DNA from 2 places in the Mesorhizobium sp. P171375 genome. Region 2 is predicted to be linked to the other one. Evidence: riboswitches for the same ligand, from Rfam matches in the RefSeq annotation. Region 2 holds a riboswitch; the other holds the start of a gene.
What was found. A riboswitch is a leader RNA that binds a small molecule or an ion and turns the genes downstream of it on or off. The one in region 2 is predicted to bind S-adenosylmethionine.
Positions count from the first base shown of each region.

Region 1: it holds a riboswitch for S-adenosylmethionine, as region 2 does, so the genes downstream of both, ACYHH6_RS08620 (O-succinylhomoserine sulfhydrylase) here and metX (homoserine O-acetyltransferase MetX) in region 2, are expected to answer to the same signal.

Region 1 covers NZ_JBYNWF010000001.1:1,780,441-1,784,910, forward strand. The annotation lists partial or broken gene ACYHH6_RS08615 (ceramide glucosyltransferase) at 88-1,241, shown strand; gene ACYHH6_RS08620 (O-succinylhomoserine sulfhydrylase) at 1,282-2,472, opposite strand; SAM riboswitch at 2,530-2,607, opposite strand; gene ACYHH6_RS08625 (2'-deoxycytidine 5'-triphosphate deaminase) at 2,686-3,780, shown strand; gene ACYHH6_RS08630 (ABC transporter substrate-binding protein) at 3,884-4,470, shown strand, end outside.
Region 2 covers NZ_JBYNWF010000001.1:115,100-119,569, reverse strand. The annotation lists gene ACYHH6_RS00590 (glycosyltransferase family 2 protein) at 1-276, opposite strand, end outside; gene metW (methionine biosynthesis protein MetW) at 608-1,222, opposite strand; gene metX (homoserine O-acetyltransferase MetX) at 1,281-2,450, opposite strand; SAM riboswitch at 2,511-2,588, opposite strand; gene hisC (histidinol-phosphate transaminase) at 2,708-3,826, shown strand; gene ACYHH6_RS00570 (prephenate/arogenate dehydrogenase family protein) at 3,831-4,470, shown strand, end outside.

The DNA.
Region 1 (4,470 bases), 1.7 Mb from region 2:
ACGAACCGTATCGGGCGACTCAGCGCTCTGTCGAACTGTTGAAAACGGCCATTCCTGGCCGCTTTTTCCCGGAGTGACCAGATCACGATGGAACTGACAGTCATAGCAGCGGTGCTTTCGACATTCCTGCTTCTTTCCAATCTCGCCAGCATTGTGCTTGCCTCGCTCAGCCTGAAGCGGCCGCGCCAGATTGCTCCGCCGGCCAGAAAGGCGCCGCCGGTGTCGATCGTGGTGCCGTCGCGCGGCGTCGAACCGTTTACTGAGGAGACGCTTGCCCGTGCCTTCTCGCTCGACTGGCCGCGCTACGAGCTGATCTTCTGCGTCGCCCATGCCGACGATCCGGTGGTCAAACTGATAAACCGGGCGATTGCCCGGTTTCCAAAGGTGGCGGCGCAGCTGCTGATCGGCGATGACCGGGTCAGCGCCAACCCCAAGCTCAACAATTGCGTCAAGGGTTGGGTGGCGGCGCAGCACAACTGGGTCATCCTGGCCGATTCCAACGTGCTGATGCCTGTCGACTATGTCCAGCATCTGATGGCGGCCTGGCGGCCGGACACCGGGCTTGTCTGCTCGACCCCCGATCGGCTCGCGGCCGGACGGTTTTGGGCCGGGTCGAATGCGCCTTCCTCAACACGCTGCAGGCGCGCTGGCAATATGCCGGCGAAGCCCTTGGTCTCGGCTTTGCCCAGGGCAAAAGCATGCTGTGGAACAAGCCGATGCTCGACGCCAATGGCGGCATCGAGGGGCTTGCCGCCGAGATCGCCGAGGATGCCGCCGCGACCAAGCTGGTCAATGGGCTCGGCCTGCGCGTCAATCTCGTTGCCTCGCCCTTCGAACAGCCGCTCGGCCAGCGTACGTTTGCCGAGATCTGGTCGCGCCAGACGCGCTGGGCGCGGCTGCGCCGCGTCACCTTCCCACTGTTCTACACGCCCGAGATCCTGACGGGTGTGGCGGTGCCGCTGCTGCTGGCACTGGTCGCGGCGGCAAGCGCCGGCGTCAGCATGCCCACCACGGCTTTGTGCGTTCTGGCCTTTGCCTATGTGCCGGAATGCCTGCTCGCCTGGGCCAAGGGCTGGTATTTGTCACCGCGCATCGTCACCGCCATGATCGTGCGCGATGTGATGCTTCCCGCCATCTGGTCGCGCGGTTGGCTCGGCGGCGCGGTCGAATGGCGCGGCAATGCCATGACCATCCGCACCAAGGCGATGACGGAACTGGAAGAGGCCTCGTCGGGCGCCTGAGCGCCGCCCAGGCCTTTGCGTTGCTTTCGCAGCAAGGCCGCTACTTCGCCGCCTTCAGCGCCTGCGCAACGTCCTCGAGTAGATCGTCCGTATCCTCAAGACCGACCGACAGCCTCAGCGTTCCCGGCCCGATGCCGAGTTCGGCGCGTGCCTCGTCGCTGAGGTTTTTGTGTGTTGTCGTTGCCGGATGGGTGATCAGGCTCTTGGCGTCACCGAGATTGTTGGAGATCAGCACGATGTCGAGCGCGTTCTGCAAGGCGAAAGCCGCCTGCTTGCCGCCCTTGACGTCGAGGCAGATCAGCGTCGAGCCGCCCGCCATCTGCTTCTTGACGATGTCGGCCTGCGGATGGTCGGCGCGGCCGGGATAGATGACGCGGGCGATCTGCGGCTGTCCGGCCAGGAAATCCGCGATCTTGCCGGCACTTTCCGTCTGCTGGCGCACCCGCACCGGCAGCGTCTCCAGACCCTTAAGCAGCGTCCAGGCGTTGAACGGCGACAGGCTCGGACCGGTGTGGCGGAAATAGTCGTGCAAATTCTCGTCGATCCACTTCTTGTCCGACAGGATGATGCCGCCAAGACAGCGTCCCTGGCCGTCAATGTGCTTGGTCGCGGAGTAGACAACGATGTGGGCGCCGAGTTGCAAGGGCTTCTGCTGCAAGGGCGTGGCAAAGACATTGTCGACGATCAGCCTGGCGCCGATCGAGGTGGCGAGCGACGCGACAGCGGCAATGTCGACCACTTCCAGCGTCGGGTTGGTCGGGCTTTCCAGGAAGAACAGTTTGGTGTTCGGCCTGACCGCCTTTTCCCAGTTGGCGATGTCGGTGCCGTCGACCAGCGTCGCCTCGATGCCGTATTTCGGCGCCAGCGTCTCGACCACCCAGCGGCAGGAACCGAACAGCGCGCGCGCCGCAACGATATGGTCGCCGGCCTTGGCGCTGCACAACAGCGCCGCCGTTACCGCAGCCATGCCGGACGCGGTTGCCCGCGCGTCTTCGGCGCCTTCCAGCGCGCACATGCGCTTTTCGAACATGTCGACGGTCGGGTTGGCGTAGCGCGAATAGATGAAGCCCGGCTCCTCGCCCTTGAAACGGGCTTCGGCGGCCTGCGCCGTCTCGTAGACATAGCCCTGGGTGAGGTACATCGCTTCCGACGTTTCGCCGAACTGGGAACGCAGCGTCCCCCCATGCACGAGTGCGGTCTGAGGCTTCCAGTTACGCTTCTTGGTGCTCATCGCTTTTCTTCCAGACACAAAAAAACCGGCCGCGAAAGTCGCAACCGGTCCATACGGCCTTGCGGCCCGACGGTCCTTTAGCGACTTGTTTAACGTGGCTGCAAGCCGACCGGCCAAATCACCACGGGATAACGACCCTTTAGACCTCAGCCATGCTTGCGTCAATTGCCGGCTTCATTAAGAGGTTTGTACCAGTTGGAGCGGAGCCAGCCATTGCGGCAGACAGGCATTCTTCCCGATCAGGATATTTCCGCGCTGTTCCAGTCCGGCGCGCTGAAGTCGCCGCGCGCGCTCGATGTCGACCAGGTACAGCCGGCCAGCCTCGATCTCAGGCTCGGCGACAAGGCTTTTCGCGTCCGCGCCTCCTTCCTGCCCGGCCCCAACCACAAGGTGTCGGAGAAGCTCGAGCGGCTGAAGCTGCACGAGATCAGCCTGACTGAAGGCGCGGTGCTGGAGACCGGCTGCGTCTACATCGTGCCGCTGCTCGAGAGCCTCGCCCTGCCGGCCAATATTTCCGCCTCGGCCAATCCCAAGAGCTCGACCGGACGGCTCGACATCTTCACCCGGGTGATGACCGACCGCGGCCACGAGTTCGACAAGATCGCCGCCGGCTATCACGGGCCGCTCTATCTCGAGGTCAGCCCGCGCACCTTCCCGATCGTCGTGCGCGCCGGCTCGCGCCTGTCGCAGATCCGCTTCCGCACCGGCAATGCGCTGTTGTCGGAGGCAGAGCTGAACGAATTGCACCGGGCAGAGATGCTGGTGGCCACCGAGCCACCCAACATTTCCGGTGGTGGCATTGCGCTCTCGATCGACCTCGACGGTGATCAGCACGGGCTGGTCGGCTATCGCGGCAAGCATCACACCGGCCTCGTCGATGTCGATAAGCGCGCCGCCCAGGATGCCGTCGATTTCTGGGAGCCGCTTTACAAGAGCGGCGCCGGCGAACTGGTGCTCGACCCGGACGAGTTCTACATCCTGGTCAGCCGCGAGGCGGTGCACGTGCCGCCGCTCTACGCCGCCGAGATGACGCCGTTCGACCCGCTGGTCGGCGAATTCCGCGTCCACTATGCCGGCTTCTTCGATCCCGGCTTCGGCCATTCGGCCGCTGGTGGCACCGGCAGCCGGGCGGTGCTCGAAGTGCGCAGCCACGAAGTGCCGTTCATCCTCGACCATGGCCAGATCGTCGGTCGGCTGGTCTACGAGCATATGCTGAAGCGGCCGCAGGCGCTCTACGGCACCGATCTCGGCTCGAATTACCAGGCGCAAGGCTTGAAGCTTTCCAAGCATTTCCGCACCGCCGTCTGAACCCTCAATCACCGTTGGGCAAAATACTTGCCTGCATTGGCTCACCGTGCTTGGCTGCCTTTCTGTGGCCGGCAAGAGACCGGCGCGTAAGGGGAACCAAAAAATGCAGATTTCGAAATGGATCATATCGGCAGCCAGCGCTGCCATGCTTGTAATGGGGGCCGGTTCGCTGGCGCAGGCGCAGGAGAAATTGAAGATCGGCACCGAAGGCGCCTATCCGCCCTTCAACACCATTACATCTGACGGCAAGGTCGAAGGCTTCGACATCGACATTGCCAATGCGCTGTGCGCGCAAATGAAGGTCGAGTGCGAGATCGTCACCCAGGACTGGGACGGCATCATTCCAGCGCTGCAGGCGAAGAAATTCGACGCCATCATCGCCTCGATGAGCATCACCGAGGAGCGCAAGAAGCAGGTCGCCTTCACCAACAAATACTACACCACGCCGCTGGCGCTGGTGGCGCCGAAGGACAGCGACCTCACGTCCACCGAACCGGCCGCCCTTGCCGGCAAGACGGTGGGCGCGCAGGCGTCGACCACCCAGGCCGACTACGCCCAGAACGCCTACGGCAAGGCCGGTGCGGAGGCAAAACTCTATCCGACTCAGGAAGAGGCGATCACCGACCTGCAGAACGGCCGTCTCGACGCGGTGATCTCGGACAAGTTCGTGCTTATGGACTGGCTGAAGAA
Region 2 (4,470 bases):
GAATGTGACCACCGGCGCCCGCGCCCGCTCGATGCCGGCATTGCGGGCGGCATTGGCGCCACGCCATTTCGAGCCGACATAGATCAGCCGTGGATCGCGGATTTCGGCGAGTGCCGCGGCCGTGCCGTCGGTCGAGCCGTCATCGACGACGATGTGCTCGAACCGGGCAAAATTCTGCGCCAGCACGCTCTCGACGGCGCGCACCACCTTGCTGCGGCGATTGTGCGTCGGCGTGATCACCGAGATCAGCGGAGCGAGGTCGGTTGTCTTGGACATGCTGCTTCGATTATGCCCCGAATTCCCTGGAGGCCGGATGCTTTGATGGGTTCGCCTTCCAAGCCTTACCTCGGGATGGCATTCGATTCGACGCTACAAAAAACCGGCGGCAATGTCATCACAAACTGTTGAGCCAGGACGCCCGTAGGCTGGCCGATTACCCCTGACGTAATCGACCGATGGCCGTCATTTCCGCAGATTGCGCCAACGGAGCCGGTTATTGCGCTTCGATCGAACAGGGAGTTCAGCCATGACCGCCTACGCCGATGTGGTCATCGCCGACGGTGTCAGGCACCCGCACAAGGCCACGGACGTGCTGGGATAGGAGACACTATCGCTTCAGCAAGAACACCGCCTGCTGGCCGAAGAAATTCCAGAACCACCATGGCATCGACAGGCCGATCTTCTGGCCGTTGCCGTCCAGCGCAGTCGCTTTCTCGACCGAGGCGCCGAGCTCCTCGACCAGGTTGACGAAGTCGCGGATGGTGCAGAAATGGATGTTGGGCGTGTCGTACCAGGAATAGGGCAGGTCCTCGGTCACCGGCATCCGTCCCTTGAAGAACAGCGACAGCCGCACCCGCCAATGGCCGAAATTGGGGAACGAGACGATGGCGCGGTTGCCGATTCTGAGCAGTTCGTCGAGCACCAGCTTCGGGTTGCGGGTCGCCTGCAGGGTCTGCGACAGGACGACGAAATCGAAACCCTTATCGGGATAGAATTCGAGGTCGGTGTCGGCATCGCCCTGGATGACCGAGAGGCCGCGCGCCACGCATTCATTGACGCCGCGCTGCGACAGTTCCAGCCCGCGGCCGTCGACCTGCTTGGTCTCCTGCAGGAGTTCGAGCAGCAGGCCGTCGCCGGAGCCGACGTCGAGCACCCGCGAGAGCGGCGGAATGAGGCCGGCAACGACTTCGAGGTCGACGCGCTGGGCGCGGTTGACACTCATGGCTTCGCCCCTCGGATGGCGCATGATCCCGGTGCGAAAAGTCTGCAACTTTTCGGGGTCATGCGCGGAGCCCCCTGGCGCGGGCCGCCGAGCCGATGAAGCCATTGATGGCGGCGAACAGTTCCGGTTCGTCGAGCAGGAAGGCATCGTGGCCGCGATCGGTGTCGATCTCGACGAAGGAGACGGACGCGCCGGCTGCGTTCAGCGCATGCACGATCGAGCGGCTCTCCTCGGTCGGGAACAGCCAGTCCGAAGTGAAGGAGACCAGGCAAAAGCGCGTCTTTGTGCCGGCAAAGGCATCGGCGAGCCGGCCGCCATGGTCGGCGGCGAGGTCGAAATAGTCCATCGAACGGGTCATGTAGAGATAGGAATTGGCGTCGAAGCGGTCGACGAAGGTCATGCCCTGATGGCGCAGATAGCTCTCGATCTGAAAGTCGGCGTCGAAACCGAAGGTCAGCGCTTCGCGATCCTGCAGATTGCGGCCGAACTTGCGGTGCAGTGCCGCTTCCGACAGATAGGTGATGTGGGCGGCCATGCGCGCCACCGCCAGCCCCTTTTCCGGGCGCTTGCCGTGCTCGAAATATTTGCCGCCATGCCAGTCCGGGTCGGCCATGACGGCCTGGCGACCGACCTCGTGGAAGGCTATGTTCTGCGAGGAATGGCGCGCGCCGGTGGCGATCGGCAGCGCCGAGAAGACGCGCTCGGAATAGCACGACGCCCATTCCAGCACCTGCATGCCGCCCATCGACCCGCCGAGCACGCAAAACAGCTTCTCGATGCCGAAATGGTCGACCAGCATCAGCTGCGCCCGCACCATGTCGCGGATGGTGATGATCGGCAGGTCGAGCCCGTAGGGCTTGCCGGTGGCGGGATTCGTCGAGGCCGGACCGGTCGAGCCGAGACAGCCGCCGATGACGTTGGAGCAGATGACGAAGAAGCGGTTGGTGTCGATGATCTTGCCGGGGCCGATCAGCACTTCCCACCAGCCAGGCTTGCCGGTCACCGGATTGGTGTTGGCGACGTGCTGGTCGCCGGTCAGCGCGTGGCAGACCAGAATGGCGTTGGAGCGGGCGTCGTTCAGCGTGCCGTAGGTCTGGTAGGCGATCTGGAACGGCGACAATAGCGTGCCGGCGTCGAGCTTGAGCGGCTTGTCAGGGCCAAAACGCAACACCGGGCTCGACGGGTTGTCGGCCTCATTGTTGGTTTTTGCGGCGCGGAGCGCGGTCATGTGACTCTCCTTGCCCGCCGTCAGGCAATAAAAAACCGGCAATGCGATCGCAAAGCCGGTTACGTCACGCAAACGGCCCTTTAGCGAGTTGTTTAACGTGGCTGCAAGCCGACCGGCCAAATCACCACGGAACTGTTCCGTTCTTCTAGAACTCGGGCGGCCCGGCGTCAACGGCCAGCTATTGCCCGGGCCTCTCGACATTCGGAGCCACGGCTTGTATTTCCGCTGCGGCCTCCGGACGGAGGCATTCTCGACGGATTTGCGACATGAACAAGACAACGGACAAGGCACGGCCGACGCCCCGCGCGGGCATCATGGACATCGACGCCTATGTGCCGGGCAAGAGCACGGCGCCGGCCGGCGTCGCCAAGGTCCATAAATTGTCGTCGAACGAGAACCCGCTCGGCCCGTCACCGAAAGCAATCGAGGCCGCGCGGGAGGTCGCTGCCAAGCTTGATGTCTATCCCGATGGCACCGCCCGTCGGCTGCGCGAGGCGATCGCCGAAGTGCATGGCCTGAACCCGGCGAACATCATCTGCTCCAACGGTTCTGACGAGATCCTCGGCCTGCTGGCGCAGACCTATCTGGCGCCCGGCGATGAGGCCATCATCACCGAACACGCCTTCATGATCTACAAGATCTACATCCAGTCGGCCGGCGGGACACCGGTGACGGTCAAGGAGACCGACGAGCGCGCCGATGTCGACGCGATCCTCGCCGCGGTGACGCCGCGGACCAAAATCATCTTCCTTGCCAATCCCAACAATCCGACCGGCACCTATTTGCCGTTCCAGGAGGTCCGTCGCCTGCATGCCGCCTTGCCTGGCAACGTGCTTCTGGTGCTCGACGCGGCCTACGCCGAATATGTCCGGCGCAACGACTATGAGGCCGGCATCGAGCTGGCCGGCAGCGCGCAGAACGTTGTCATGACCCGCACCTTCTCCAAGCTCGGCCTTGGCGGTGCGCGCATCGGATGGATGTACGGTCCCCTTCACATTGTCGATGCCATCAACCGGATCCGCGGCCCTTTCAATGTCAACGCGACGGCGATCGAGGCGGGCATTGCCGCCATCCGCGACCGCGCCCATGTCGAGCGCAGTTCGTTGCACAACGAGACCTGGCTTACCTGGCTGAATGACGAGCTGACGAAGCTAGGGCTCAGGGTGACACCGAGTGTCGGCAATTTCGTGCTCATCCACTTCCCCAATGACAAGAAGCATTCGGCAGAGGCGGCGGACGAGTACCTCACCCAGCGCGGCTATATCTTGCGCCGCGTTACCGGCTACGGGTTTCCCAACGCGCTGCGCATGAGCGTCGGCACGGAAGAAGCCAATCGTGGCGTCATCGATGCCCTCACGACATTCCTGAAAAGCTGAAACAATGACATCACCGATGTTTGAAAAGATCGCGCTGGTCGGCATCGGCCTGATCGGCTCGTCGCTGGCCCGCGTCATCCGCCGCGAAGGCCTGGCCGCCCATGTCGCCATCGCGACGCGCAGCCCGACCACGCTGGCGCGTGCGAAGGAGCTCGGTCTCGGTGAGTCCTACACCACGGACGCAGAAGAAGCGGTTCGCGATGCCGACCTCATCATCGTCTCGGTGCCGGTGGGATCGTCGGGCGAGGTGGCGCAAGAGATCGCGCCGGCGCTGAAAATGGGCGCCATCCTCACCGATGTCGGCTCGACCAAGGCCTCGGTGATTGCACAGATGCAGCCCTATGTGCCGGACGGCGTGCATTTCATCCCGGGACATCCGCTGGCGGGTACGGAAAAGTCCGGCCCGGATGCCGGCTTCGCCGAGCTGTTTGAGAACCGCTGGTGCATCTTTACGCCGCTGCCCGATACCGATCCGGCCGCGCTGGAGAAGCTGTCGCAATTCTGGCGGCGCTGCGGCTCCAACATCGACACAATGGACCCGCAGCATCACGACATGACGCTGGCGATCGTCTCGCATCTGCCGCACATCATCGCCTACAACATCGTCGGCACGGCCGACGACCTGGAATCGGTGACCAAGACCG